DNA from 2 places in the Planococcus sp. 1R117A genome. Region 1 is predicted to be linked to the other one. Evidence: riboswitches for the same ligand, from Rfam matches in the RefSeq annotation. Region 1 holds a riboswitch; the other holds the start of a gene.
The links. A riboswitch is a leader RNA that binds a small molecule or an ion and turns the genes downstream of it on or off. The one in region 1 is predicted to bind thiamine pyrophosphate.
Positions count from the first base shown of each region.

Region 1 (11,898 bases):
ATGTGTCCGGAACAAAAATGATGAACGGCATCGGTGGTTCCGGCGATTTCGCCCGCAATGCACGGTTGTCCATTTTTGTTACGAAGTCGATTGCCAAAGGCGGAAGGATTTCCAGTGTGGTGCCGTTTGCTACGCATATTGACCATACCGAACACGATGTCGACATCGTAGTGACGGAGCAGGGCTATGCGGATCTCCGCGGACTGGCTCCCCGTGAACGCGCCGCGTTGATTATCGAGAATTGTGTGCATCCAATGTACAAAGAACAAATGCGCGCTTATTACGCAGAAGCATTGACACGCGGCGGCCAGACGCCGCATGTGCTGGAAAAAGCTTTTTCCTGGCATGCCAAATTGGCCCAGACGGGCACGATGCTTTAAAATATGTCTGAAAATCGAACAGCCGCCCTGTTACGGGGCGGCTGTTTTCATTTGAAGTGGGAAGCCGCTCATTGAGTAGGCTATAATTTATAGAAGGAAAGAAAACAGGGGGTCCGTTATGGATAAGTTTTTACATGGTTCGCTGCTGGATGTCATCGGGAAATTATTTTCAGATGAAATCTCGATTGCGGTATCCAATACAAAAGAATACATCTATTATCGTCCAAGCAAACGGATTGATTTGAAAATCCAAGAGGGTGATCCGGTGATAGAAGGAACTATTGCTTTTAAGGCATTGGCGACCCGGCAGAAAGCCTCTGAATTTATCGATAAGGAGATCTTCGGCGTACCGTACCATGGCATGGCGGTGCCGTTTGAACAAGACGGGGAAGTGCAGGGCGTCGTGATGGCGATTTATCCGGCGTTTACGGAAGGCAAATCGGTGGTGACGGTGAAAAGTGCCGATGGCTGGAAGCCGATTCCGTTCAGCGACGTGAAATACCTGGAAGTGAAAGACCGCAAAACCCATGTGCACGCTGACGGCTTTTGGGGAACCAATAAAAACTCGCTTCAGGAATTCGAGTATTTGCTGCCGCGGGACTTATTCATCCGCTGCCATCGGTCGTTTATCGTAAATGTCCATCATATCGAGGAGATTTATCCGGACACGCATTCCACTTTTTTGCTGGCAATGAACAATGGAGCACGCATCCCGGTCAGCCAATCGTACTCGAGTTATTTCCGGAAATTGCTCGGATTTTAAAAATGCTGCTTCAGGTACGGAATTTGCTGCTTTAGCCAGCAACTGTGTTTTCCGTTCCATATAACTCAAAACTCTCTCTAACTACGATAAAATTATCTAAAAAGTTAGAGAGAGTGATAAAGTATGGAAAAGCAATTTGATCGGATTAAAGCCATGCAACTGCAAGACCGTGTTGTGTCACCGGAAGAAGCAGCTTCATGGATCAGCGACGGCATGACTCTAGGGCTCAGCGGATTTACACGGGCGGGAGACGTGAAAGCGGTTCCTTTTGCATTAGTGAAACGTGCAGAGACAGAAGAATTTAAAGTGAACGTCTTTACGGGAGCTTCTTTAGGGTCCGACATTGATCGGTTGTTCGCGGAAGCGGGCATTGTGAACAAACGCTTGCCATTCCAGGCAGAACCGGCAATGCGCAAAAAAATCAACAATGGCGAAATGCTGTTTGTCGATCATCATTTATCGCATACAGCAGAATGGATTCGCGCTAACGTAATTGAAGCTATTGACTTTGCAATCGTGGAAGCGCTTTCGATAACCGAAGATGGAATGATCATCCCGACGACGTCTGTCGGCAACTCGGCAATCTTTGCAAAACATGCGAAAAACATTATCGTTGAAATCAATATGGCCCAGCCTGAACTGTTTGAAGGAGTTCATGATATTTACGATACTGGCAAGCAAGGAGAGCGCATGCCAATTCCACTGACAAAGGTGGATGATCGCATCGGCGTACCTGGCATTCCTGTGGATTTGGAAAAAATCCGCGGCATCGTGTTTACCGAGCAAAAAGATTCGCCTTCCACAATTGTACCGCCGGATGCGGAAACGAAAATCATGGCGGATCACTTGCTGGAATTCCTGCGTTCGGAAATCCGGGCAGGTCGTTTGACCGAAGAATTAGCGCCGCTGCAGTCGGGCATCGGGTCAGTTGCGAACGCGGTTTTGCATGGCATGGTCGATTCCGAGTTTGAAAATTTGGAAGTTTACTCCGAAGTGCTGCAGGACGCCGTATTCGATTTGATGGATGCAGGCAAAGTCAATTTCGCTTCATGCTGCTCGATCACGTTATCGGAGCCGAAAATGGAGCAGGTTTACAGTGATTTTGAGAAGTACCGAGATAAAATCATCATGCGCCCGCAAGAAATTTCCAACCATCCGGAAATCATCCGCCGCCTCGGATTGATTTCAATCAATACGGCATTGGAATTCGACATCTACGGCAACGTCAACTCGACGCATGTGTCGGGGACGAAAATGATGAACGGCATCGGTGGCTCTGGGGATTTCGCGCGCAATGCACGCCTCGCGGTCTTTGTTACAAAATCGATTGCGAAAGAAGGAAAAATCTCAAGCATTGTTCCTTTCGTCACTCATGTAGATCATACTGAGCACGATGTGGATGTTGTGGTAACAGAGCAAGGGTATGCGGATTTGCGTGGACTTGCCCCTCGTGAACGCGCAAGCTTGATCATCGAGAATTGCATGCACCCGATGTACAAAGAACAAATGCGTGCCTATTACGCAGAAGCATTGACACGCGGAGGCCAGACGCCGCATGTGCTGGAAAAGGCTTTCTCTTGGCACGCTGATTTGGCGCAGCAAGGCACGATGCTTCAGAAAAAAGAGCAATTGGTGTAAAACCATAGAAAACCAGCCGATCCGGATTTGCGGAAAGGCTGGTTTTTTGGAATTATGGATTTTTAAATTTACATAGAAATGGTAGATTGCGGGTTTCCATGTCCAAGACTTCATTTTTTGGCGCTTGCGCTTTTCTAAATGTCCAGACTCCAGCGCCCAGATTCTAGGGTCATAAGCCAACCCGGCTGTGCGGCTGAAAACATGCCGCTTCGCCGGTTTGTCTTATGCCCGTCGAATCTACACAGGCGCTTGCGCTTTTCTATTTCCCGCTGTACATTTCAGATGTGTTGCGGGTATACAATTCAATGATATTGCCGAACGGGTCCTCGGTGTAAACCAGATAATGAGGTTTGTCTTTTGAAGTTTTCCATATTTTGCTGCGCTGTTTGCCGCCATGCTGAACGATCCTTTCAATGGTCTCGATCAGGTTATCGACAATCAGGCAGATATGGAAAAATCCCTTATGAGGAAATGCTGCCTCGCCTTTAAATTGGGGCTCCTGAAACTCGAATAGTTCAATGCCGATTCCACCGAGGGACATCAAGTGCACATTGCGCATTTTTTTCACTTCAGGCCCTTGCAAATCTTGTGTCATATTGTCCGGTTCATCGCTTTCTGCATCGAATTCAAATGGCCCGGCCAATATGTAAAAACCGAAGACTTTGCCGTACCAGTCCACTGCTTTGTCCAGGTCGGGGACCGCCAGCCCGACATGTGTGATTTCGCCCATCTAATCGCCTCCTTCATATACAGCTTTACCCATAACCGCTCTATTTAATCCGGAATTAAAAACAGATTTTTCTGTATAAACAAAAATAGTTGTTGTCAAGGAGGATTTTTAGTAATATAATAAGCAATTGTGAAATTCTGAAATGAGGGTACTAATAATGAAAAATTCCATCTATGGATTGACGATAGATCAATTAAAAGAATGGTTTTTAGAAAATGGACAGAAGAAGTACCGTGCTGAACAAGTATGGGACTGGTTATATATTAAACGCGTTACTGAATTTTCCCAGATGAACAACCTGAGCAAAGAAGTTATTGGGTTGCTGGAAGATAATTTTGCAATCCGTACACTTACAGAAGCGGTCAAGCAAGAATCTGCTGACGGTACGATCAAATTCCTTTTCCGTCTTCAGGATGGCAATTTGATTGAGACCGTATTAATGCGCTTTAAATACGGAAACTCGGTCTGTGTCACTACACAGGTCGGCTGTAACATCGGCTGCAGTTTCTGCGCAAGCGGACTTTTGAAAAAAAGCCGCGATTTAAACGCGGGCGAAATCGTTGAGCAGATCATGCAAGTGCAGGCCCATTTTGATGCACAGCAAAAAGACGAGCGTGTCAGCCATATCGTGGTCATGGGAATCGGCGAACCGTTCGATAACTACACGAATTTGATGGACTTCCTGACAGTCGTCAATTCACAAAAAGGATTGGCAATCGGAGCTCGCCATATTACTGTTTCAACCAGTGGCATCGTACCGAAAATCTACGATTACGCGGATGAAGGCCTGCAAGTCAACTTGGCAATTTCCATCCATGCTCCAACGAACGAATTGCGTTCACGCATTATGAAAATCAACAAAGCCTATCCGATCGAGAAATTGATGGCGGCAATCGATTACTATTTGGAAAAATCCAACCGCCGCATCACGTTTGAATATATTTTATTGCGCGACGTCAACGACCATGTTGAAGAAGCAAATCTATTGGCGAAACTGCTTGAAGACAAGCGCCACTTGTCTTACGTCAACTTGATCCCGTACAACTCGGTCAGCGAACATGACCAGTATCAGCAAAGCACGCCGGAAGCGATCAGCGCTTTCTACGACGCTTTGAAGAAAAAAGGCATCAACTGCGGCGTCCGCCACGAGCAAGGCGCCGATATCGACGCAGCTTGCGGACAATTGCGAAGCAAACAAATCAAAAAAGAAAAAACAGCGGCTCTTTAATTTGGAGCGGATTGTTAGAAAGGGCATCCTGCAAGAGGATGCCCTTTTTTCGTGTCGAATTTTGTTGAACGCAAATAGCAGCAGCCCGAACGCAAATAAAAGATTTTAAACGCAAATAAAACCCCGTGAACGCAAATTAAAATTTCTAAGCGCAAATAAACCAGCACTTTCAGCAGTTCGCTTGCGAAATGCATGAATTCAGCACTTAATTCTCAGCATGTTTTCTCCAATAAGACTTGAAAAACAGAAGAAGGAGGCTTTTCGCCAGCGAAAAGCCTTTAATTAAGATAACCAAAGCAAGTTACGAAGAAAATGCGGCAAACTTTTGCCTCAAAAAACAAAAACACGCTCTGCGGATTTTCGCAGAGCGTGTTTCTTTCTTTATTTTCCTCCAGACTGGAGATTGATGCCTTGGATGAAGTATTTCTGGAAAATGAAGAAAATCAGGATGACTGGCAGCAGCACAAGCAGCGAGCCGGCCATCAAATAGTTCCATTGTGTGCTGAGCTGCCCTTTGAAGACCTGTAAGCCGATTTGAAGCGTATACAGTTTCTCGTCGTTCAAATACAGCAGCGGTCCAAGGAAATCGTTCCAAGCGCCGTTAAACGAGAAGATGGCGACCGTGGCAATCGCCGGCTTGGTGAGCGGCAGCCCGATTTTCCACCAGATATAGAAATGGTTGGCGCCTTCCATTTTCGCGGCTTCGATCAGCTCAGTCGGAATCGTCATGTAAAACTGGCGCAGCAGGAAAATGTTGAATGCACTGCCGAAAAACGAAGGTACAATCAACGGGTAATAAGTATTGACCCATCCAAGATTCGCAAACAGTACGTATTGCGGAATCAAGGTGACAAATCCGGGAATCATCATGGTCGCCAAGACAATCGCAAACAGGATATTTTTTCCGCGGAACGGGATTTTAGCAAAACCGTAAGCGATAAATGAATTGGACAATACATTTCCGATGACCACGATGATCGTGATGGTCAGCGTGTTGATGGTATAGCGGGTGAAAGGCGCCGCTTCCCACGTCTTGATGTAGTTTGAGAACAGCCAGTTCTCTGGCCAAAATGATGGCGGGAAAGACATGACTTCCGCCATTGTTTTAAGGGACGTCGCGAACATCCACCAGAGAGGGGAAAGGATCAGCAGGCTCCCGATTGCCAGCAAGATAAAATTGAAGACAACCAGAAGATTCTTGCGGTTTCCTCTGTGCTCAAAGAAACTGGGATTTTCATTCGCCTTATCAAGGGTCTTCAGATCATCTGCACTGTCCAAATAATCAAGGTTATCCGTTGTTTTGGCCATTTACTTCTCCTCCCCTTCGTAATGCACCCAGCGGGGAGCGAGTTTCAGATTAATCATAGTCATGATGAATACAATAACGAACAGAATCCAGGACATCGCCATCGCATACCCCATATTGAAGTTGGTGAATGCTTGCTTCCACATGTATAGATTATAGAACAGCAATGAGTTGGCCGGTCCGCCTTCGCCGTTATTGGACATGACATAGGCTTCCTGGAAAATCTGGAATCCGCCAATCAGGCTTGTTACAACGTCAAAGAAAATAACTGGCGTAATCATAGGGAGCGTGATATGGAAAAACTTTTTCCATGTATTGGCTCCGTCAATTTCAGCTGCTTCGTAGAGTGATTTGGAGACACCCTGCATACTGGCTAAATAGAGGAGCATGGATCCGCCGACACTCCATAATTTCATGAATATGAGGGACGGTTTGGTCCAGTCGGGATCAAACAGCCAGTTGGGGCCATCAATGCCAAACCAGCTTAAAACCAGGTTGACCATTCCGGTGCCCGGATCAAGCAGCTGCATCCAAAGCATATAAACGCCGACCCCTGACAGGACAGCCGGCAAATAGTAAAGTGTACGGAAATATCGGATGCCAGGAATATCCTGGTTCAGTAGAGCCGACAGGAAAATGGCTCCGATTGTTGTCAATGGAACAGAAAAGATGACGAAATACAAGGTATTCCAAAGTGAGGTCCAAAAAAGACTGTCCTCTGTTAAGAGACCTTTATAGTTTTCTCCGCCGACGAAGTCCATCTGAGATGTAATATTATAATTTGTGAAACTTGCCACAAAGGAAAATACCAAAGGCCCCGCAGTGAAAGCGAGAAATCCGATGATCCACGGCATTACAAAAATATAGCCATAAATGCTCTCCTTGCGCCTCATGGTCATTCTTCTCTTCCCCAAATTGGCTCCTCCTTGCTTACTGGTTTTTCTTGATCAGATTTTCAACATCGGTCTGGGATTTTTCCAACGCTTCTTTAGCCGTCATGGAACCGAGGAAGAATTCATCCATATTCGGGTTGATCAAACTGCTGAAATCAGGTGCGATTACCGGCACTGGAGTCAATAAAGTTTGCTCCATGTTTTCTACTGCCATTTCGTAAACCATCGTTCCGTCTTCCGTAAATTCATCAGATTTTGCTGCTGATTCAGCCGCTTCGATATTGGCAATGTTGTCAAAGTTTTTCACTGCCCAATACTCCTGTGCCTCAACATCCGTTAAATATTTAATGAATTCCCATGCTGCTTCAGCGTTTTTCGATCCTTCAGGGATTTCAGCGACAAATCCGCCGCCCCAGCTTGTGTTGCCATTGCCTTCTTCATATTCTGGCAGTTCCACCACACCGAAATTCAAATCAGGTGCATAATCGCGGATTTGAGTATAGAACGTCGGAGCCTGGGCAATCATGGCAAGGTCTCCGTTGAAGAAAGGGTGTCCTTGCTGGCTGTCAATCTGTGCTTGGTAAGAGTTGACTACATCTTCGCCGTATCTGTCTTTCCAAGTTTTAAGCCAGTTTAATACTTCTTCATTTTTAGGTGTATCGATTTCGAAATTGTTCTGATCGTCGAAATAGCTTTGTCCGTTGGCGTTTAAGAGCCATACGTCATAGCCGATGCCCCATAATGGATAGAAACCGACGCGGTCATAGTCTTGTCCCGCTTTTTTATCCAATTTCTTCGCGTATTCTTCCAGTTCAGCCCATGTTGTGGGAGGCTTTTCGGGATCCAGTCCCACTTCTTTGAAGGCGTCTTTGTTATAGAAAAGTACGCGTGTATCGGTATTGAAAGGAATGCCGTATGAATCACCTTCGTAAAGAGTAGCGTCCCAAAGCTCTGGATAGAAGCGTTTCGAAATATCATCCTTTTCCAGGAACTGTGACAAGTTCATCGCTTGCTTGTTCTGTCCGCGAAGAGCGGTGGCATTGATATCGTTGATTACGACATCAGGCGGATCTCCAGCTGCAATAGCTGCAAGTTCTTTTGTCCAGATGTCACCGAATGGCAGATACGTGTGTTTCACTTCAATCTCATCTTGAGATTCGTTGAAGTCGGTGATGATTTGTTCAATAATCGGGCGGCGGATTTCAGATCCCCAGAATGTCCAGAAATCGATGACGGTTTTGCCGTCTTCATTTACCGCTGCTTCTTCATTGTTGCTGTTGCTGGTCTGGAATCCCGAACAGCCGCTGAGAAACAGGGCTAACGCAGCAATCAACATAATAAAAACTTTCAATTTGTTCATCCAGTTTCACTCCTCTTTTTTTATGGTATAAATGAATGCGAAAATATCTTCGACAGTCGAAGTAAAATACCCGAATTCGCCTGAATTTCATCAGAATCGGGCCTGTTTCTCTGTAAAAGAGTAGAACAAAATATTCCAGCTTCTCTTGTCTAGTAGAAGTATATAACAACTTCTCCTTCTTTTCAAAGCGTAATCAAAATATACTGACAATGGGTATTTTTGCCGAGTTTAAGCGCTAAATGAACTGGGTATGGCTCTACTAATTTGTGGTTTCAATTTGTAATATACAGAAAACTGTTTATAATTAAGAGTAAAAAAGAATGGGGAGAGGCATAATGGCAGAAATTCTGATTAATAATTTAGGGAAAACCTATGACAATGGTGCTACCGCCGTAACCGATTTTAACCTTCACATAAAAAACGAAGAATTTATTGTCTTTGTCGGTCCCTCAGGCTGCGGAAAATCCACCACTCTGCGAATGATTGCGGGACTTGAAGAGATAACAGATGGTGAATTTTTCATCGACGGCAAACGGATGAATGACGTCCAGCCGAAAGAACGGGATATTGCAATGGTGTTTCAGAACTATGCTTTATATCCCCATATGACGGTATATGAAAACATGGCGTTCGGACTAAAGCTGCGCAAATTTAAAAAAGATGAAATCAAAAGACGGGTAAACGAAGCCGCTGCTATTCTTGGCCTGGAAGAATACCTGGACCGGAAACCGAAAGCGCTGTCAGGCGGCCAGCGCCAGCGGGTTGCTCTTGGGCGGGCGATTGTACGCGACGCCAAAGTATTCCTGATGGATGAGCCTTTATCCAACTTGGATGCGAAATTGCGTGTCCAGATGCGCGCTGAAATAGCAAAACTCCATCACCGCTTGAAAACGACAACCATTTACGTAACGCACGACCAGACAGAAGCGATGACGATGGCTACGCGGATTGTCATCATGAAAAGCGGCCTCATCCAGCAGGTCGGCAGCCCGAAAGAAGTGTATGACTTCCCGGCAAACCGCTTTGTCGGCGGATTTATCGGTTCGCCTGCGATGAACTTTTTTGACGGCAAATTAGAAAAAGGCGCTTTCGTCATGGGAGACCGGATTATCGACATTCCATCAGAAACTTTGAGCATGCTGAAGAGCCAGGGCTATGACGGTTCACCGATTACGCTTGGCATCCGTCCTGAACATATCCACGTTAACAGTGAAGATCTGACTGGCATCAAACACAGCGACATCGACGCGGTCATCACCGTTTCAGAGCTGACGGGTGCTGAAACGATTATTTATGCTGTATACGGCGACCAGGAGTTTATTGCCCGAGTGGATGCCAATACAACGATTGAGCCGGGGCACACTGCACGTCTCGCGTTTGATATGTCGCGTGTCCATTTCTTTGACCCGACAAGCGGGGAACGCGTAAAACCTGAAAAATAAGAAAAACCGGTTGCGGTTTCCTGAATCTGTGTTAAAGTGATTTTGACAACTTGAATATTAAACACCACTAGGGGAGCCGGATATCGGCTGAGACGAGCATAAGCTCGGACCCTTTGAACCTGATCTGGATCATACCAGCGGAGGGAAGTGGCGGAACGCATGCTATTTCCTTTTTGATTGCATACGCCGCTTTCCTTTACTGGAAAGCGGCGTTTTTTATTTGTCGAACAAAAGTGGAAGTGCTGGTTCAGATTTGGTTCCACAAGGATGAGAGGCACTGAAACTCGGATCACCATTAAAAAGGAGATGGAGAAATGACGTTTTGTAAAGAAGTGCGTTTTGAATGCAATGATTTGTGGCAGGCAAGTTTTGATCATCCGTTTGTAAAAGGGATTGCCGATGGCACGCTGCCGCTGGATAAATTCCGGGATTACGTTATGCAGGATGCCTACTACCTGTCCCATTTCGCCAAAGTCCAGGCGATTGGAGCAGTAAAAGCCACCGATCTGGAGACCACAAAACGCTTCGCTTTTCATTCGGAACATACATGTGCTGCCGAGTTGGCTTTGCACGAGTCGTTTATGGAACTGCTTGGCGTCACGGAAGATGATTGGGCGGATTTTGAACCTTCACCGAGCGCCTATGCTTACGTCTCTCATATGTACCGCGCGTCTGAAGGCGATTTGGCGGATGTCGTGGCCTCGATTCTGCCTTGTTACTGGCTGTATTGCGAAATCGGGGAGCGGCTGAAAAGCGCTGTACCCAATCATCCGATTTATGACCGCTGGATCGGCACATACGGTTCGGAAGAATTTAGCGCTTTGGTTAAAGAGCAGATGGAGCGGATGGATCAGCTTGCAGAAGGATTGCCGGAAAAACGCCGCACGGAACTGAAAGACCGTTTCCGCCGCAGCAGTTATTACGAATGGAATTTCTGGGAACAGGCATGGGTGCGGGAATCGTGGACAGTCAAAATATATGATCAGGCAGGTGTTTAACATGCTGGAAAAACTGCGTTCAGAAAAACCGATCATCCATTGCATCACCAATCACGTTGTGTCGAATTTCCAGTCCAATGGGCTGCTTGCACTCGGTGCCTCTCCCATCATGGGCGAAGCGCCGGAAGAAGCTGCCGAGCTGGCTGCTTTGGCGGATGCCGTGTCGCTCAATATCGGAACATTGAACAGCCAGAGCCTGAACAGCATGCTGATTGCCGGGAAAAAGGCCAACGAGCTGGGAGTGCCGGTCGTGTTGGACCCGGTCGGAGTGGGGGCAACGGCGTTTCGGGCAGCTGCCGTCAATAAAATTCTGGCGGAAGTGGACGTCGCGGTTCTGCGCTGCAATGCCGGTGAACTCGCGGCTATTGCTGGAGCCGACTGGCAGGCTAAAGGAGTCGATGCCGGCGAAGGCGAAGCGGATATCCATGAACTGGCCCGGAATACAGCGAAGAGATTGAAATTGATTGTTGCGGTATCCGGGGAACTGGATATTATCACTGATGGAAAACGGCTGGCTGAAATACCGTTCGGCCATAGGGTCATGGCTTCTGTCACGGGAACCGGCTGCTTGCTCAGCAGCGTCGTGGCGGCGTTTCTCACAGTGCATCCAGAAGACAGCTTTGAAGCGGCGGCAGCATCCATGCGCTATTATGCCATCGTTGGTGAACAGGCAAGCGAGCATTCAGAACTTCCGGGGGATTTCCAAACCGCTTTCTTAAATCAATTAAATGCCATGGGACAAAATGATATTGACGGTGTAATCCGTCAAAAGGAAGGTGTGCCACGATGATTCCACAAGTACTGACCATTGCCGGCTCTGATTCTGGAGGAGGGGCGGGCATCCAGGCCGATATTAAGACGTTTCAGGAACTCGGGGTTTATTCGACATCAGTGGTTACTGCGGTGACTGCCCAGAATACACTTGGCGTTTCGGAGATTTATCCGATGGCGCCGGAGGCTGTGAAGGCACAGCTGATTGCGGTAGGTGAGGACTTTGATATCGCTGCACTGAAAACAGGCATGCTGTTTGATGCGGAAATCATTGGAGAGACGGCATCTGGCATTCGCCAGTTCGGCTGGAAAAACGTCGTGGTGGATCCGGTGATGATCGCCAAAGGAGGAGCAAGTCTTCTGCAGCAGGCAGCGGTTGAAGCCTTAAA
Region 1 covers NZ_JBPRLO010000001.1:706,643-718,540, reverse strand. Annotated here, with positions in the region: gene ACSFXN_RS03325 (acetyl-CoA hydrolase/transferase family protein) at 1-380, shown strand, start outside; gene ACSFXN_RS03320 (LytTR family DNA-binding domain-containing protein) at 499-1,143, shown strand; gene ACSFXN_RS03315 (acetyl-CoA hydrolase/transferase family protein) at 1,267-2,781, shown strand; gene ACSFXN_RS03310 (VOC family protein) at 3,041-3,511, opposite strand; gene rlmN (23S rRNA (adenine(2503)-C(2))-methyltransferase RlmN) at 3,669-4,739, shown strand; gene ACSFXN_RS03300 (carbohydrate ABC transporter permease) at 5,121-6,047, opposite strand; gene ACSFXN_RS03295 (carbohydrate ABC transporter permease) at 6,048-6,959, opposite strand; gene ACSFXN_RS03290 (ABC transporter substrate-binding protein) at 6,976-8,298, opposite strand; gene ACSFXN_RS03285 (ABC transporter ATP-binding protein) at 8,634-9,740, shown strand; TPP riboswitch at 9,800-9,903, shown strand; gene tenA (thiaminase II) at 10,055-10,738, shown strand; gene thiM (hydroxyethylthiazole kinase) at 10,740-11,528, shown strand; gene thiD (bifunctional hydroxymethylpyrimidine kinase/phosphomethylpyrimidine kinase) at 11,525-11,898, shown strand, end outside.

Region 2 (11,898 bases), on a different contig from region 1:
TGTTTCTCGAGCATGAACTGGACATCAGCGCTGATACGTTCTCAAAGCTCTACTTGGAAAATTTGGGGAAGGAAACGCATATCATGCCGGGAGCGGAGGAATTATTGGGCAGCCTCGATGATTGCCGTTTGGCGATTATCACAAACGGCTTTGGAGAAGTCCAGAAATCGCGCATTCAAAATTCGCCTTTCAACGGCCGTTTCGAGCACTTGATCATCTCTGAAGAAACCGGCTTCCAAAAACCGCATAAAGGAATCTTCGATTATGCATTCGAGAAACTGGGCCTTAGCAGCAAAGAAGGCGTACTGATAGTCGGTGACTCGCTGACATCGGATATTCAAGGCGGTGCTGATTATGGCATCGATACGTGCTGGTACAACCCGTTCGGCAAGAAAAACACAACCGGCATCCGGCCCACTTATGAAATCCGGGAATTGCTGGAACTCGCGGAGATCATTAATGGCAATAAAACCGAAAAAAATAGTAAATGATGTGATCAAAGGACGGCCGCGAAAGCGGGCTGTCCTTTTTCAGTTTATGCCCAAGCCAAGGCTACTTATGCCCAACTTATGCCGTTTTATGCCCAACTTTTCTCAGATATGCCCAACTGCAACATGTTTATGCCCGACTAACAAAAAACGACGTGAAACCCCATAGAGGTTTCACGCCATTCTGTACATGCCTTTTCAGTTCGTAACTTCACTTTTTTCCCAAGCTGCTTCAAGGAATTCGTCGCGGCCAGAAATGGCGCGGTCTTTTTTATAATGCTCCGCATTCTTCTTATAGAAGTCCTGATGGTAATCTTCCGCTGCATAAAAAGGGGCAGCGTCTAAGATTTCGGTGATGACCGGCTTTTGGAAGCGGCCGCTCGCGTCCAATTCAAGCTTAGATTTCTCGGCTAGTTCACGCTGGTTTTCGTTATGTACGAAAATGGCCGGGCGGTACTGGCTGCCGCGGTCCTGGAACTGGCCATCATTGTCCGTTGGATCGATTTGCTGCCAGAAGATGTCAAGCAGCTGTTCATATGTGAAAATATCCGGGTGGAACGTGATTTGCACCGCTTCCAAATGGCCGGTAGTGCCGGTTTTAACTTGTTCATATGTGGGATTTTCAATATGGCCTCCGCTATAGCCGGAAACTACGCTTTCAATGCCGTCAAACTGATCAAATGGTTTTACCATGCACCAGAAGCAGCCGCCTGCAAATGTCGCTTTTTCTGTCATAAGTGGTGACTCCTCTCGCTTGTATTAAAAAAATCTTACCATTCCCACTGTTTTACGACAATAAAAATGTTTATAATGATTGAGCAGAAACTTCTTCATGCCAACCGTCGTCTCATATAAGGCACCAACTAGAAAGGAACGTGTAAACTATGGAAGAAGAATTACAGCCAACCAGAAAACGGCGCAAAAAGAAACGCTTACGTTTTCGGGGCATTTTGCTCCTGTTGTTCATCGCAGTTGCGGCAGCAGGAATTTATGCTTTTTTGCAATTTCAAAGCGGATATAAGATAGCTGAAGATACAGAACAACAACCAGTGGAATTCAACGGCGATCCAGAGAATGGGGAATTCCAGAACATTTTGATTGTCGGAGTCGACTCACGGGGAGAAGAAAAATCCCGGTCGGATACGATGATGCTGTTATCACACGATAAAAAAACGGATGAAGTAAAATTGACTTCATTCATGCGTGACATTTACGCCGACATTCCAGGCTATCAATCGTATAAATTGAACACCGCTTATTATTTAGGCGGTGCGGATCTCCTGGCTGATACGCTGCGTGGCATGTTCGGGGTGGAAATCCATCATTTCGCCCAAATCGATTTCTCGAATTTCGAACAATTGGTTGATATCGCGGCGCCAAACGGTGTGGAAGTGGATGTCGAAAAAGATATGTCTAAAAATATCGGCGTTACTTTAGAGCAAGGCGTCCAGCATTTAAATGGCAAGGAACTTCTTGGGTATGCACGTTTCCGTGCTGACGAAGAAGGCGATTTCGGCCGGGTCCGTCGCCAGCAGCAAGCTCTTGCGGCATTGAAAGATGAACTGATCAGCGTTTCGGCGATTCCGAAATATCCGAAACTTGCTGGAGCGGTCCAAGGCTATATCCAGACCGACGTTTCCACTTCTGACCAAGTAAAGCTGGCTGTCCAGTTGGCGATGAGCGGCGGCGGTGAGTTGGAACGCCTGACAATTCCCGTGAAAAACAGTTATAGCTTCCAAAGCTACTCTCACGCAGGATCAGTCATCGAAATGGATTTAGAACATAATAAACAAGCCCTTTCCGAATTTTTATCACAACCACTCAATTAAAATATCAGATAATATGCTAAAATTAATGCATACCGATATTAATAGAAAGTAGGAGTGGCATGGAGACGGAAAAACAATCTTTCTTCTCAACAAATTTTATCCGTTTTCTCGGAGGAACCAACTTATTATTCACTTTGATCGCGCTAGTGCTGATCGGCTTGGTTATTTTCATATTCCGGGAAGTGTCGTTCATATTCGAACCGCTGCTCGTATTTCTGAAAACCATTTTACTGCCGGTTATTCTGGCACTTGTGCTGTATTATTTGCTGCGCCCGGTCCTTCGGATGCTGGAAGGCTTCCGGATACCAAGGATTTGGGGGATTGTCATCATCTTTGTGGCGTTAACCGGGCTGATTACTTTGCTCATCGTACTGGTGCTGCCGTTTCTGCGCGAGCAGACGCAAAGGCTGATTCTGGAGTTTCCGGATTACTTTATGCAGCTGCTGACAGATGTTGATGCATTTTTAAGAACATCGTATCTCGGCGAATACTATGTTAATTCGAGTTTGAATATCGAAGAGCTGCTTACTACGCTGCCCACTACATTCAATGAAACTTTCCAGGCAACCGCTACAAGCATGCTGTCCCGGCTGACGGAATTCATCAGCACGGTTACAGGCGTTGTTTTATCCATTATCATCGTTCCTTTCATTTTGTTTTATTTGCTAAAAGACGGTGAAAAATTTCCTGCTTTTATCCTGAAACTCTTGCCGCCGCGGTTCCGTGAAGACACAAAATCTGTTTTCCATGAAGCGGACCGCCAAATCGGCGCCTATATCCAAGGAAAGATCATCGTCGGGATTTTTATCGGTGTGATGGTGTATATCGGGTTCTTAATCATCCAACTTGATTATGCATTGCTGTTCGGCTTCCTGGCTGGAGTTACCAGCATCGTTCCTTATATTGGACCGGCGATCGCTTTTGCACCGGCAGCCATTGTCGGGATTGTGATCTCGCCATTTATGCTGTTGAAGGTCGGTATTGTCTGGACGATTGTGCAGATCTTTGAAAGCAACCTGATTTCTCCGCAAGTTATGGGAAAAACGATGATTATTCATCCCATCACGATTATTTTCGTGTTGCTTACAGCAGGATCCCTGTTCGGCATTGCGGGCGTCATTCTTGGCATTCCAGCCTACGCCATCATTAAAGTACTAGTTGCTCATTTTTACAAATTATTCAAGCGCCGCTATAATAAACATGAAGTCAATCTGGAAAATCAATACGATTACACCGAATTGCTGTAACCGTTTAAAGTAGTTTTTCTTGTGGTAAAGAAGGATTAGCAAATACTGGAGGGTGCCGTTTTATGAATTTCAAACAATTCCTTAGTTCAATTGGTATTGGTTCTTTAAAAATCAATACAGTCGTTGAGAGGCCGCATTTAGAAGAAGGTGAAACTTTGAACGGGACGGTTTACTTTACCGGCGGAAACAGCGACCAAGAGATAGAATACATTGAGCTGAACGTCGTAAAGCAAATTGAAAATTATCGTGAAGACAGCGATTTTGATGTGATTGAAAACATCGTCGCTAAACAGTCGTTGGAATTTATCGGTTCTGTCAAGTCAAAAGACGCTGCCATGCACCAATTTGATATTGTGCCGGATGAACGCTGGCTTCTGCAGAATTCAAAAGGAAAACTGATCCTTCGGACGATTGTCCATATTGTGAATGGTATAGATGTCCAAGATGAAGATGAAATTTCCTATGGATCAGAAGAAAACTTCTAGCATGAGATAAAAAAAAGGCATTCAAATTGAAAACCAATTTGAATGCCTTTTAAGTTTTTAGGAGCGTGATTGATATGACTTTAGTGAACAATAAAAGTCTGGCCAGAAAAATAGAAGCCATCAAAAGCCGCGGAACAAAGGAATACATAATAAAACACAAAGAAATGAATCCAGCTGCCAATATGGATTACTTGGCCTTGCAAGGAAAAGGAGACGTTTTCTGCACCGGCAATGTCTGTTTCGGCATCGGCTTTGGCCAGGACGGTGTACTTGTGGAAAATGATTTGAATGTTATTGAAGACTTTATCCGAAAGAGAAAAGAAGTGGCGCATGCCGAATTTGAACTCGCGCCTTTTTGTGATCCGCTGTTATTGGCTCTGCTCCAGGAACGGAACTATACATTCGATCATTTTTTGGCTGTCTGGATTATTGAACTTGAAAATTGGCAGCCTAAAGAAAACCGCTTGAAAGATGAAGCAGTGACGGTTGCAGAAGTGTCAGGGGAAGAAACTTATGAGTGGGCGTGGACCGTGGCTTTAGGCATTTCAAGAGACAATACCGTGACGGAAGAATTGATGGAGTCGACACGCACCTTCTTGGAAGTCTCCAATACAGCTGGATTCTTGTTGAAAGCAAATGGAGAAAGCATAGCAGGAGCAACGATTGCAATAGACGGAAAGCTTGGAGAGCTGTTTTTAACGAGCACCGTCCAGGCTTTCAGGGGAAGGGGCTTTCAGAACCTGCTGATTGAAGAACGGCTGCGCTATGCCAAAGAAAAAGGCTGCAGCCATGTCACGGTTACTACTCAGCCGGATACCGCGTCGGCCCGGAATATGGAACGGAATGGTTTTCAGCTCATGTACAATAAAGCCGTCGTCAAAAGCCCGCACATCCATTAAACCAGCATCTGCTAACAAAGCAGATGCTTTTTCTTTTGGTTTTCAAAAATGAATCGTTAAAGTGAATTGGCATAATATATGTAAAAAACTACATAAGGTAAATTGATAAAAATTCAAAATAAGCAACCAAGAAAAAAGAGCGAATCAGCAAAAAAGAAAAAGGGAAATAGAGTAAAGCTTTGCTAAAATAAATTTATTTAAGGGATGGTTAAGGATAAAGAAACCATCCATTGATGCTAAATTCCAATAAAAAAAGGAGAGCTGCCAAACAGCGAGCTCTCCAGTCTTAGCAGTTTGCTTTAATCAAGCAATTGTTATTTTCCGTGCAATAGGACGCCGCCCGTGCAGCTGCCAATAAGCAAAAGCAAAAATAAACAGCTCATCCAAGCATCGAGCCGGCTCAGCTTCACTGGCTTAAAATATGCCGTCCGTGCTTCTCCGGTGAACCCGCGGGCCTCCATGGCGAACGCCGACCGTTCTGCTTTCCTTACTGCGCCAGCAAGCATTGGTATGAGAAGCCGGCGCATGCTGAACAGCCGCTGCACTAAACGTTTTTCCGTATCCAAACCACGGAGCCGGTGTGCTTGCTGGATTTGCGTGAATTCGTCTTTCATCACCGGCAAAAACTGATAGCCGACCATGATGCCGTAAGCCAATTTCGGCGAAAGCTTCAGCTGTTGCATCAAGCTCATGATAAATTTTACCGGATCGGTGGTGAAGGCAAACATCAGCGATAAAGTGGAAAACGCTAAAACTCGAAATGCCAGTGATAAAGCGGTATCCAGTTGTTCTGCGGTCACATCGAAATTTGCAACCGACCAAATCACTTCGCCGCCGGTATCAGCACCGAACACAATCGTCGTCCAAAGATATCCGAATGCTCCAAGCAAAAACGGCAGCATGAACAGCGCCCAAATTTTCCAATTGATGCGGCTGAACAAAACTTGCAAAACCAATACAGCCAGCCAGAATAAAAAGGGTGTCCAAGGGTTGAAGAAAAACGCAATCGTCAGCATCGAGACAGCCACAATTAAGAATTTCGCGGAAGGATTCATATCATGCAAAAGTTTTCGCATAGCGCGGGACTCCTTTCGGCGGCAAAAGATGATGTTCAGCCAGCAGTTGCTCGTCGTTCCAGACTTCACCTGCTTCATACTTGCCCGTCAATTGTCCATCTTTTATTAAAAGGACGGAATCGGCAACGCTTGCGGCAAACTCCATATCATGCGTAATGATGAAGGTGGTCACCCCTTCACGCGCCCGTTCAGTGATCAGCTCGAATAATTCCAATAATGCCGCTGCGTCCTGGCCTGAAGTCGGTTCATCCATCAACAGGACCGGCCGCTTGTCAGCAAGCATGGCACCGATGGCGATGCGCCTCTTTTGCCCGTGGCTCACCGAGAAAGGGTGTGCGTCTTTTATTTCCTTTAAGCGCAAACGTTCCATCAATTCTTCCAACTCGTTTGCTGAAGAAACACCAGAAAACGCCAGTTCCGCTGCCACGGTTTTCTCGAGAAACAGGTATTCCGGTGACTGCGGCACATAGCCGGCGCCGTCAGACTTCACCGTTCCGCCAGATAAAGCGTAAATTCCGCATAAGGCTTTCATCAATGTCGATTTTCCGCTGCCATTCGGTCCGGCGATGACGACCACTTCGCCGCGTTTTGCATTAAATGACAGCGGTGATAGCAGTTCTTCGTCTTTCATCCGCACTGAAATTTCATTTGCCATTAAAGCCGTTTCTGAGCCGGCTGCTGAAATCCGTCCAGGGAATAAAACCGGCTGCCGAAGAACAAAAGAGGCATCGGCGATCATCTTTCCGCCAAAGTCCAAAGCGATTTCCCGGTTGAAAAACGATTTCCATAAATCCAGGCGGTGTTCCACGGCTACAATTGTCAAATTGAAGCTTTTCTGGAGGTCATCCAGCCATTCGATAAACTGTTTCGCCGTATAGGGATCGAGATGGGAAATCGGCTCATCGAGCAGCAGCACTTCCGGTTCCATAATCAATGCACAAGCGGTCGCGACGCACTGTTTCATACCGCCTGACAGTGACTGGATCACCGACTGGCGCAGATGGGAAAGGCCGGTCAACTGCAGCACTTCTGCAATGCGCGGATCCATCTCCACAAAAGGGACATGCAGATTCTCCAGCGTAAACGCCAATTCTTCTTCGACCGTCGGCATGCAGAACTGCGAATCCGGATCCTGGAAAACGGTGGCTACCCGGCGGTTGATTTCACCGGGAGCGTAGTGTTCGGCATTTTTGCCGAATAAGTGGATGGCACCGCTGGCAATGCCGTCGCAATTAAGTGGGTATAACCGGTTCAGCAAATACAAGAGTGTGCTTTTCCCGCAGCCGCTCGGACCGGAAATCACGACTCGTTCACCGCGGCTAATGCTAAAGGAAATATCATTTAAGGTATTGCTTGCATCATCGGGGAAGCGGAAGCTCACATTTTCTAAGGAAAATAGGTCGTCATGCACCTGCATCACCTTTATCCGCACGGGCAATGGCGTAGCCGCGCAGTGAACCGGTCGCAAGCAGGCCATCCGTTAAATACTTGCCTCCGATGCCTGCAATAATCATGCCGCTCAACACGCGAAGCGTGAACATCAATGCCACAAAAGACGGATCGAGCGCTGCGTAGCCGGAGATGAAATAACCGTAAACAAAACTGAATACGGCAGAACCGGCGCCGGCAAGCATCAATACGGCTAAGTTGAAATGTTTGTAGCCGGTCACCGCAAAAGCTGCTTCTGCACCTAATCCCTGGATAATGCCGGATAACAGAAGGCGAGGGCCGACTGCATTGCCGAGCAACACTTCAATCGCCGCTGCCATCGATTCCGACAGCACTGCCGCTCCGGGCTTGCGAATGATGTACATGCAAATAATCGAGACGATAAACCAGATGCCGAACATCCATTCATAGGCCAGCGGGCCGATGATGCCGGCCCATATATTTGAGATATGGACAAATAGCAAATAGACAATGCCAAAAACAATGGCAAACAGCGACATCAGTACTACTTCTTTCAGCTTCCACGATTTAAGCATTGGAGGCACCTCTATGGGAAGGGCTATTAATGCTCATCGATACAGTCATCACCAGATGGCGGTGCTCGTCCGAGCGGGCATTCGTAAACGCTTCTTCATAAAAGGCGAAAACCTCATGGATATCGCCGTGAATGCCGCTCGCGTAATGCATGGACTCGTTAAAGACGCCTTGCTCTTTCGCCCGGTCTACTTCCCGGTAAATGACTGCCATATAATCGGGGTTGTTCATCGGGTAAAGGGCAAACTGAGAAGAGACATATTGCTTGGTGTCATCTGTATTGAGCAGGACATCGTCTTTGTCCAAGTAGACGTCGCCAGCAGAATCGCCCGGACAGCCGATGGAGAACGTGCCGGACAGCGCGACATGTTCTCCGGTTTTCGCGGCATGCAGCGTCAGAGCTTTTGCCACATTGAAGACATGGTTTTGTTTGCCGCGGATTACGGTTGAAACATCATCGGTGTACATCCAGACGTTCGACGTATCTGTGCCGTTCAACGCCCCTTTAATCACTTGGATAAAATCCCCTGTCATCGGATGCAAAGAAAAGCGAAATCCGACAATCGGGCTCGTGCCGCATTGCAATGGTTCCATATTAAAATCTCCTCCTAAAAATTTGCACAAAAAAAGGCTGCACCCGTGAAGATGCAGCCACTATTCCATGCAAATAAATTCAGAAAGATCTAATTGCGGATAGTCACCGCACTTCCTCACGCCAGTATTATCTGGATCGAGTCATAAGGGATCGAAGCTTGCGCTTGCATCTCAGCCGAAAATCGGGCACCCCCAGTGCAGAAAACGGTATACAGTTTTTTGTGCCCGGGATTTGTCCCGATGGGCCTAGTGTAGCGGAAGGGGTGGGGAATGTAAAGGGGATTTAGATTTTGGTTTTTGCAATCAGGCCATTTTTAGATTTATACTGAAAATTTAGAAATACTAAAATATTGTAACTATATAGTCACAAAGCTAAAGAAAATGTAATATTTTTTTAATATTCATGAAACTTTTACATCATTTTGCCGTATTATTAGAAAAGATAAATAATAAATTTTAAGGGGGAATTAGTATGCAGGAAGCAGCTTATGAAGGTGGAAATTTAACTGATTAAATCCTATGGACGAGGAAGAAAAGATAAAAAATTCAAAAACTGAAGAGGTGGCATTTACTTGTCCATACGGCTATGGGGGATTTCAAAGATAGAAGCTGGGAATGTAAACTCCGTGGAAACTAACGCTTAATGGCTTAGGGGAAGGCTAGTTAGAAAAATCACAAAAAATGGGAGTTTGTCATGAATACTATAGACTGGTTTGAAAGATTAACTCATACATTAGAAACTTATCAACAAAACAACAACACTGATCCGCACCGGCTGCAATTCCACTTAATGCCCGCGGTGGGTTTGTTGAACGACCCAAATGGACTCATCCGGTATAAAGGAAGTTATCATGTATTCTTTCAATGGCATCCGTTTGGGACCGTACATGGACCTAAATGTTGGGGCCATTGTACATCTCAAGATCTCGTCTATTGGCAAGAACACCTGCCATCCCTCGTTCCGAGTGAATGGTATGAAAGAGACGGCTGTTTTTCTGGAAGTGCTGTTGAAGTGGATGGAGATATGGTGCTATTTTACAGTGGAAACGTTGAACACGAAAACGGCATGCTTGAAACCTATCAATGTATGGCCGTTTCCCATAACGGTTTTGATTTCGAGAAAAAGGGTCCTGTTATTTTACTGCCAGAAGGATACACGTCCCATTTCCGAGACCCGAAAGTATGGAAACGAGATGGTGTCTGGTACATGGTTGTGGGTGCCCAAACATTTTTTCAAGAAGGTGCCGTGGTGCTGTTTGCTTCAACAGATTTGAAGGAATGGGAGCTCAAAGGAATATTAGCCGGGAATCGGCTTAATGGATTAGTGAATTTTGGCTATATGTGGGAGTGTCCGGATTTCTTTGAACTTGATGGAAAAGATATCTTGATCGTTTCACCTCAAGGGTTGGAAGCAAAAGAAACCTTTTATCACAATGAGTTTCAGTCAGGATATTTTGTTGGGAAATGGAAAGTCGGAACAACCGAGTTTCCACATAGTGAATTTATTGAACTTGATCGGGGGTTTGATTTCTATGCCCCACAAACATTTCAAGATAATCATGGAAGAAGGATCATGCTTGGCTGGATGGGAATAACAGACGAACAGGAACCCCATCAACCAACAATTGAAAAAGGTTGGGTGCATGCATTGACGATTCCTCGGGAAATAGAGCTGAGAAACAACCGGATTATTCAAAAGCCGGTGCAAGAACTCCAAAAGTTGCGAGAAGCTAAAGGATTCCAATGCCAAGCAAGCATCGAAAATGAAACAAAGACTTTGCCAGAACTGGCGGGGATAGTAAGTGAAATCAAAATTCATTTCCACCAAAATCTTGCCGACACCGTAAAGATCGAGATCCGTAAAAACCTGTCAATCATCTATGTGCAACATATGAAGCGTTTGACGTTAGAGAGAAAGCGGTTCATCGATGGCAAAGTCGAAAGCCGAAGCTGCTTCTTGGACAAACTTGAGGACCTTCATTTCTTCCTGGACACAAGCTCTATAGAACTATTTGTCAATGGAGGAGAGGAAGTGTTTACGGCGCGATTTTTTGCTGAAGCACATGATGTAGATGTTTCCCTTACAGCAGATGGGCAGGTGGATGTAACTCTTGAAAAGTGGAATTTGCGGAATCCGAAAGAGCTTTGAATCATTCCAAGATAAAGGCGCAAAGATTAAAGCTATTGCATTATCGAGTTCTTCAAACTAGGTGCAGAGCTATTGGCCAAAGTTACTTCGGCCGGTGGCTTTGCTCCATATTTTTTATAATACCAGAAGAAAAAGTGGAAGCCGTGTCTGCCTAAAGAGGCTTCTTCAGCTCGTTTCAGTTTTGGATTACTTGGTCCACTAACCGTATAGGCAGGTTACACAAAAGGGGGAATTTCATATGTTTGACGTAGTCGCACTTGGTGAACTTTTGATTGATTTTACACCAGCCGGAAAATCTGCAAATGGAAATACCTTGTTTGAAACGAACCCTGGTGGAGCACCTGCTAATGTTCTAGCAACGCTAGCTAAATTCAATGCGAGGACTGCATTTATAGGGAAGGTGGGGACTGACCAATTCGGCTCTTTTTTAGGGCATACACTACAAAAAGGCAAAATCGATACGCAAGGCTTAGTTTATTCAGAAGATGTAAATACGACATTGGCGTTTGTTCATCTGAAGGAAGACGGCGATCGCTCTTTCCAATTTTACCGTTCCCCTGGAGCAGACATCATGCTGAATGAACAAGAAGTCGATATTGTAATGGTTCAAAGTGCGAAGATCTTTCATTTTGGTTCTCTTTCGATGACACATGAACCGGCAAAAACGGCAACATTAAAAGCAGTAAAAGCGGCACAAGAGAAAGATGTTTTAATTTCTTATGATCCTAATCTGCGCCCGGCGCTTTGGGAAAGTTTAAGCCACGCAAAAGAAACGATCATTGAAGGCCTGCAGTATGCGGATATTCTGAAAATATCTGAAGAAGAATTGGAATTTATTACGGACATTCGTGATCTTGAAGTAGGGTCACAATTTTTGTTTGAGAAATTCGGTCTGAAAATTGCCTTAATCACTTTAGGTTCGAAAGGCTGTTTTTATCGATTTGGCAAAGATACAGGGCATGTAAATGGATTCCAAGTAAATACTATTGATACCACGGGAGCAGGAGACATATTTTTGGGAGCTTTTTTGCATCAATTTATCAAGAAAGAGATCTCTTGGGATTTAGTTCAAGCAGAAGACGTTGAAGAAATGATTTTATTTGCTAACGCGGCTGCGGCTTTGGGAACGACTAAAAAAGGTGCGATTC
Region 2 covers NZ_JBPRLO010000003.1:29,324-41,221, reverse strand. Annotated here, with positions in the region: gene ACSFXN_RS09940 (YjjG family noncanonical pyrimidine nucleotidase) at 1-491, shown strand, start outside; gene msrA (peptide-methionine (S)-S-oxide reductase MsrA) at 687-1,223, opposite strand; gene ACSFXN_RS09930 (LCP family protein) at 1,373-2,317, shown strand; gene ACSFXN_RS09925 (AI-2E family transporter) at 2,377-3,564, shown strand; gene ACSFXN_RS09920 (sporulation protein) at 3,627-4,049, shown strand; gene ACSFXN_RS09915 (GNAT family N-acetyltransferase) at 4,124-4,948, shown strand; gene ACSFXN_RS09910 (energy-coupling factor transporter transmembrane component T family protein) at 5,263-6,024, opposite strand; gene ACSFXN_RS09905 (ABC transporter ATP-binding protein) at 6,005-7,441, opposite strand; gene ACSFXN_RS09900 (ECF transporter S component) at 7,428-8,009, opposite strand; gene ACSFXN_RS09895 (YkoF family thiamine/hydroxymethylpyrimidine-binding protein) at 8,002-8,601, opposite strand; TPP riboswitch at 8,698-8,805, opposite strand; gene ACSFXN_RS09890 (glycoside hydrolase family 32 protein) at 9,296-10,750, shown strand; gene ACSFXN_RS09885 (PfkB family carbohydrate kinase) at 10,989-11,898, shown strand, end outside.
Region 2: another riboswitch for thiamine pyrophosphate. It lies ahead of ACSFXN_RS09895 (YkoF family thiamine/hydroxymethylpyrimidine-binding protein); the one in region 1 lies ahead of tenA (thiaminase II).